2 regions of the Stenotrophomonas sp. STEN046 genome follow, and region 1 is predicted to be linked to the other one. Evidence: riboswitches for the same ligand, from Rfam matches in the RefSeq annotation. Region 1 holds a riboswitch; the other holds the start of a gene.
The links. A riboswitch is a leader RNA that binds a small molecule or an ion and turns the genes downstream of it on or off. The one in region 1 is predicted to bind glycine.
Positions count from the first base shown of each region.

Region 2: another riboswitch for glycine. It lies ahead of gcvP (aminomethyl-transferring glycine dehydrogenase); the one in region 1 lies ahead of ACVOLJ_RS03890 (trimeric intracellular cation channel family protein).

Region 1 covers NZ_JBRRDR010000004.1:154,876-158,274, forward strand. The annotation lists gene ACVOLJ_RS03885 (MdtA/MuxA family multidrug efflux RND transporter periplasmic adaptor subunit) at 1-614, opposite strand, end outside; gene ACVOLJ_RS03890 (trimeric intracellular cation channel family protein) at 854-1,471, opposite strand; glycine riboswitch at 1,554-1,659, opposite strand; glycine riboswitch at 1,673-1,762, opposite strand; gene ACVOLJ_RS03895 (GIY-YIG nuclease family protein) at 1,803-2,078, shown strand; gene ACVOLJ_RS03900 (nuclear transport factor 2 family protein) at 2,150-2,581, shown strand; gene ACVOLJ_RS03905 (NAD(P)/FAD-dependent oxidoreductase) at 2,669-3,399, opposite strand, start outside.
Region 2 covers NZ_JBRRDR010000012.1:4,463-7,861, forward strand. The annotation lists gene ACVOLJ_RS08130 (multidrug effflux MFS transporter) at 1-864, opposite strand, end outside; glycine riboswitch at 1,164-1,266, shown strand; gene gcvP (aminomethyl-transferring glycine dehydrogenase) at 1,328-3,399, shown strand, end outside.

The DNA.
Region 1 (3,399 bases):
ACCAAGTTGCCCACATCCAGGCGGCGCAGGCCGATGCGCCCACTGACAGGCGCGACGATGCGGGTGTACTGCAGCTGCAGTTTGGCTTCGTCTACTGTGGCCTGGTCACTGAGGCGGCGTCCCTGCAGCTGCCGCACCTTGCTCTGCTGGTCGCTCAGTTCCTGTGCCGAAACGTAGTTCTGGCGCTGCAGTTCACGGTAGCGCTGCAGCTGTCGTTCGGCGTTCTCCAGCTCAGCCAGGTTCTGCTGCTGGGTGCCTTGTGCCTGCGCCAGTTTCACTTCATACGGCCGAGGGTCGATCTGCGCCAACAGGTCGCCCGCTTTCACCTGCTGCCCTTCCTGGAAATGCAGGCGCAGCAGCTCGCCATCCACGCGGCTGCGCACCACCACGCTGTGCAGGGGCGTTACCGTACCGACCGCCTTCAACCGCAGCACCAGCGGCTCGGCGCTGGCCCGGGCGATGCGCACCGGCACCGTCTTGCCGCTGCCTTCGCCCTTGCTGGCCACCTCGGTGCGCGGCCACAGCCACGCGGCCAGGGCGGCAACGAGGGCGAGACTGGCTAGCGCCAGCAACGGGCGGGCGCGACGGAAGCGGGAATTTTCGGCGACAGACATGCGGCATCCTGCGCCCTGCGCGGGCAGGGACATGCGGGCCCGTCGGCACGGCATGTGCCACGGGCAGCGGGGGAGGGGGTGTCTGGCGGGGCCGCGGGCGCGGCGTGGCTGGATGCCGTCGCGCGTGCGACGGGGCGACAATGGTAGCCAATCAGGCCGGCGATTACCGCATGACCAACGTCATGCAGCGCAAACGGTAGTGCCGGCCGCTGGCAGGCAACCGCACGATCCGCAATGGCTCAATGCACCTCGTCGTGGTACACGAACTTCGGCATTTCCCAGCGGTAATGGATCGCCAGCAGGCGCAGCGCGAAGCCGCCGCCCAGGCAGCACAGGATCGCGGTGGCATCGGCCACGCCCCAATGCAGCAACAGCAGATACACCGCGCCGGTCAGCAGTGAGATGATCGCGTACAGCTCTTTCTGGAAGATCAGCGGCACCTCGTTGCAGAGGATGTCGCGCAGCACGCCGCCGAAGGCGCCGGTCAGCATGCCGGCAATCAGCACGATCGGCAGCGCATGTCCGGCCTCGCGCGCGATCGAGCAGCCGATCAGGGTGAAGGCGATCAGGCCCAGGCCATCGAGCACCAGGAAGGTGCGGCGGAAGTGGTGCATCCAGCGTGCGACCCAGGTGGCGATCAGCGCCGCACACACGGTGAAGCCCAGGTACTCGGGATGCTTCACCCAGCCCAGCGGATAGTGGCCGAGCAGGATGTCGCGCAGCGAACCACCGCCAAGTGCGGTGACACAGGCGATCATGACCACGCCGAACAGGTCCATGCGGCGGCGGCCGGCGGACAGGGCGCCGGTCATGGCTTCGGCGGAAATGGCGATCAGGTAGATGATGGACAACAACATGGGACAGGCTCCGGGCGCGGTGTGGCCGGCCATGCGCGTATACCGCCACTGCCTGCGCAATGACGGGATGACGATGACCGGTGCCGCTCCCGCTGTCCTTTTGCCTGAGAGTTCAGCGGCATGGGCCGCGTGCCCCTTCGGCGGATCGTCCCGGGCATGCCCGGTGACCTCTCTCCAGCTCGGCGAGTCGAATGCATGGTTGGTGGGATTCCAGCCCACCGGCCTGAGCGATCATGGGAGCCTGCGCCTTCGGCGGGCGCCAGCGCGGCGCCTCTCTCCTGCATTCGGGCGCCAGTATATCCGCTGCAGTGCAGCACGGCATAATCCGGCCATGGCCCGCCCCTCCGCTCCCTGGTTCCTGTACCTGCTCGAATGCCGCGACGGCAGCTATTACGCGGGCATCAGCACCGATGTGGAGGCGCGCTTTGCCGCCCACCTGGCCGGCAAGGGCGCGCGCTACACCCGGTCCCGCCCGCCGCTGCGGATCCTGGCGGTGCGTGCGTACCCGGACCGCTCCGCCGCCTCGCGCGCCGAATGGGAGCTCAAGCGGCAGCCGCGCGAACGCAAGCTGGCCTGGTTGCAGGCGCCAGCCGAAACACTTCTGTAGATCCACGCCATGCGTGGATGGGCTACCCGGCCCATGCGATGATCGCCCCGCGCCCAGAGCTGGAGACCCGGATGTCCACGATTGCCCTGCTGCTCGCACTATCCGCAGCAACGAGCCCCGCTGCCGACCCGGCCACGATCGCGGCCATCGAAGCCACCTGCCACGACTACGTCGACGGTCAGCTGGAAGCCGACCCGCAGCGCGTCGCCCGCTCCCTGCATCCGGACCTGGCCAAGCGCGCGGTGCTTGGCGATACACCCGACGAGCGCCTGGGCCTGCGCCGGATGTCGAAGGAGGAACTGGTCTCGTTGACCAGGCAGGGCGCGCTGAAAACGCCGAAGGATCAATGGGACCGTCGTTGCACGGTGCTGGACGTGACCGGCAACGCCGCCTCGGTACGGCTGGAAACCCCGTGGTTCGTCGACTACTTCCACATGGGCCGCTTCGACCAGCGCTGGGTCATCGTCAACGCGCTGTGGTATCCGAAACCGAAGGTGCCGTAGAGCCGAGCCCATGCTCGGCTGCACTTCGTTCGGATTGCAGAAGCCGAGCATGGGCTCGGCTCTACAGGGGCACGCCGCGCGTGGACCCTACCGCTTCGGCCGCCGGTCGTCCTGATCATCACCAAAAATGATGCGCGCGCTGCGCTGGTAGCTCCAGTACGCCACCGCCCAGTTCAGCAGCACCACGACGCGGTTGCGGAAGCCGATCAGGAAGAACACGTGCGCGGCCAGCCAGAACCACCAGGCCAGCACGCCCGACAGCTGCAGCCTGCCCAGATGCACGATCGCGGCCATGCGGCCGATGGTGGCCAGGTTGCCGAAATCGGCGTACTTGAACGGCCCCGGTGCCGGCTTGTCATGCAGGCGTGCGCGCAGGGTATCGGCCACGTACTTGCCCATCTGCTTGGCGGCGGGCGCAACGCCGGGTACCGGCTTGCCGTTGGCCTGGTTCAGTGCGGCCAGGTCGCCTGCCACGAACAGTTCGGGATGGCCGGGCAGGGTCAGGTCGGGTTGCACCTGCACGCGACCGGCGCGGTCCAGCGGTACATCCAGTGTTCGCGCCAGCGGTGAGGCGGCTACACCGGCGGCCCAGACCACGGTGCGCGCCGGCACGAACTGGTCGCCCAGCTTGAACCCCTGGCTGTCGATATCGCTTACCGGCGTGCCGGTCATCACTTCCACGCCCAGCTTTTCCAGCTGCCGGCGCGCCTTCAGCGAAAGCACTTCGGGGAAGGTGGACAGCACGCGCGGGCCGGCTTCGACCAGCCGTACCTTGGCGCTGGCCGGATCGATATGCCGGAATTCATTGCGCAGCGTGT
Region 2 (3,399 bases), on a different contig from region 1:
GAACCCGATGGAAACCTGGCGGGTCGGTGTGCTGTGCCCGGCCATGCGCCCGGACAGGAACGAACCGGTGGTCATGCCGCCGATGGTGGGAATGAACAACCACGCAAACCCGCCCTCACCCAGGTGCAGGTGCTGCATCACGATGGCCGGCGCCGAGGAGATGTACAGGAAGATGCCGCCGAAGCCGATGCTGCCGGCCAGCGCCAGGCGCAGGAAACGCGGGTTGAAGCCGATGCGCACGTAATCGCGCATCAGCGTGCGCGGGGACAACCCCACCCGCGCGTGTGGCGGATGGGTTTCCGGCAGGAACCGCGCCGTGGCCGCCAGCAGCACCAGCGAGAACACCACCAGGAACCAGAAGATCAGCGGCCAACCGGCGCCACTGAGCAGGATCCAGCCGCCAATGATCGGCGCGATGGCCGGAGCGATGCCGAACAGCATCGACACCTGGCTCATCAGCCGCTGGGCATCGTGGCCGTGGTACAGGTCGCGGATGACGGCGCGCCCGACGATCATGCCCACGCCGGCCGACAGGCCCTGCAGCGCGCGGAAGGCCAGCAGCGTGGTCAGGTCGGTGGACAGTGCACAGCCCACCGAGGCGCCGACGAACACCACCAGCCCCCCCAGGATCACCCGCTTGCGGCCCCAGGCATCGGACAGCGGGCCATGTGCAAGGCTCATCAGGCCGTAGAACAGCAGGTACACGCTGATGGTCTGCTGCACGGCGACCTCGTCCACCGCCAGGCGCTCGGCCAGCTGCGGGAACGCAGGAAAGATGGTGTCGATCGAGAACGGACCGAACATGGCAAGGCCGGCGAGCAGCAGGGCCATGCGGCGGGTGGAAGGAGCAACAGCGGCGGTCATCGGGCAAGCGTCCGGCAGGGCCATGCGCGGCACGCACGGCGGGCGCCGATCCCCTGCAGCAGGGACGGCGCCAGATGAATACGAGAATCCGGCCATCATAGGTGGGTAATGCGCCCGGCGCCATGCACAGCTGCACAAAACGCACGCCCGGGCCATCGGCCATTCAGCCCCACAGGGCCGCAAAAGGCCACCGTCGGGCAGCGGCAACGGGCTATAATCGGCGGGCAACACGGTGGGAGAAGCGGAACACCGCTGCCGAAGGCGCAACGCCCGTAATCGCTCAGGCCCGATACCACCCGTAACAGAACTCTGGAGAGACCGGTTCGATCCGGCGCCGAAGGGGCACGAAGCTGCGGTCCGCCGCGCTTTTAAACTCTCAGGCAAAAGGACAGAGGGGCGCCCGCAGACCGCCGACCGGCGGCTTGTGCCCGTGCGTGTGCCCTTTCCTGACGGATCCTTCGCCATGTCCCAGAACACCCCTTCCCTGCGTGAGCTCGAGCATCATTCGGCCTTCGTCGAGCGCCACATCGGCCCCAACGATGCGGAGATCGCGCAGATGCTCGGCGTCATCGGCCACGCCTCGCTGGATGCGATGACCGATGCCATCGTGCCGGCCAAGATCAAGTCGCCGGCACCGCTGGCGCTGCCGGAGTCGATCACCGAAGTGCAGGCGCTGGCCAAGATCCGCGCGATCGCCGACAAGAACACCGTGCTGCGCAGCTTCATCGGCCAGGGCTACTACGGTACCCACACGCCGAACGTGATCCTGCGCAACATCCTGGAAAATCCGGCCTGGTACACCGCCTACACCCCGTACCAGGCGGAAATCTCGCAGGGCCGCATGGAAGCGCTGATCAACTTCCAGACCCTGTGCGCCGACCTGACCGGCATGGAAATCGCCAACGCCTCGCTGCTGGACGAAGCGACCGCCGCGGCCGAAGCGATGACCCTGGCCAAGCGTTCAGCCAAGTCGAAGTCGGACACCTTCTTCGTGCACGACGCTGTGCACCCGCAGACGCTGGAACTGCTGCGCACGCGCGCAGAACCGCTCGGCATCGTGCTGCGCGTGGGTACGCCGGCCGAAGCGCTGGAAGCGGACGGCTTCGGCCTGCTGCTGCAGTACCCGGATACCTTCGGCCAGGTCGGCGACTACAAGGCGCTGGTCGATGCCGTGCACGCACGCGGCGGCCTGGTGGCCGTGGCCACCGATCTGCTGGCGCTGACCCTGCTGGCTGCACCCGGTGAATGGGGCGCGGACATCGTGGTCGGCAACAGCCAGCGTTTCGGCGTGCCGTTCGGCTTCGGTGGCCCGCACGCTGCGTTCATGGCCTGCCGTGATGCCTACAAGCGTTCGATGCCGGGCCGCCTGATCGGCGTGTCGATCGACGCACAGGGCAACCCGGCCTACCGCCTGACCCTGCAGACCCGCGAGCAGCACATCCGTCGCGAGAAGGCCACCTCCAACATCTGCACCGCGCAGGTGCTGCTGGCGGTGATGGCCTCGATGTATGCCGTCTACCACGGCCCGGAAGGCCTGACCCGCATCGCCCGCCGCACCCACCGCCTGGCCTCGATCCTTGCCAGCGCGCTGCGCAGTGCCGGCGTGCAGGTCGGTGGCGACTTCTTCGACACCCTGCATGTCACCGGCGTGCACGCCGATGAGATCCACGCCAAGGCCCGTGCCGCCGGTTACAACCTGCGTGCGATCGACAGCGACTCGGTCGGCATCAGCTTGGACGAAACCACCACCCGCGCCGACATCGTGGCCGTGGCGTCGGTGTTCGGCGCTTCGCTGGATGTGGACGCACTGGATGCCAGCACCGCCGACGCGCTGCCGGCCGGCCTGCTGCGCCAGTCTGAGTTCCTGACCCACCCGGTGTTCAACACCCACCACAGCGAGCACGAACTGCTGCGCTACCTGCGTTCGCTGGCCGACAAGGACCTGGCGATGGACCGCACGATGATCCCGCTGGGCTCGTGCACGATGAAGCTCAATGCCACCGCCGAGATGATCCCGGTGACCTGGCCGGAGTTCTCGCAGATCCATCCGCTGGTGCCGGCCGAGCAGGCGCTGGGCTACAAGGAACTGATCGAGTCGCTGGAAGCGATGCTGGTCGAGTGCACCGGCTACGACGCGGTGAGCCTGCAGCCGAACTCCGGCGCGCAGGGCGAGTACGCCGGCCTGCTGGCGATCCGTGCCTACCATCGCTCGCGCGGCGAAGACCATCGTGACATCTGCCTGATCCCGGATTCGGCGCACGGCACCAACCCGGCCTCGGCACAGATGTGCGGCATGAAGGTGGTGGTGACCAAGACCGACGCCAACGGCAATGTCGATGTGGAAGACATCCGCCTCAATGCCGAGAAGTACAGCGACCGCCTGGCCGCGATCATGATGACCTACCCGTCCACGCACGGCGTGTTCGAGGAAGAAGTGGTGGAGATCTGCGAGATCATCCACAAGCACGGCGGCCAGGTGTACACCGACGGTGCCAACATGAACGCCCTGGTCGGCGTGGCCAAGCCGGGCAAGTG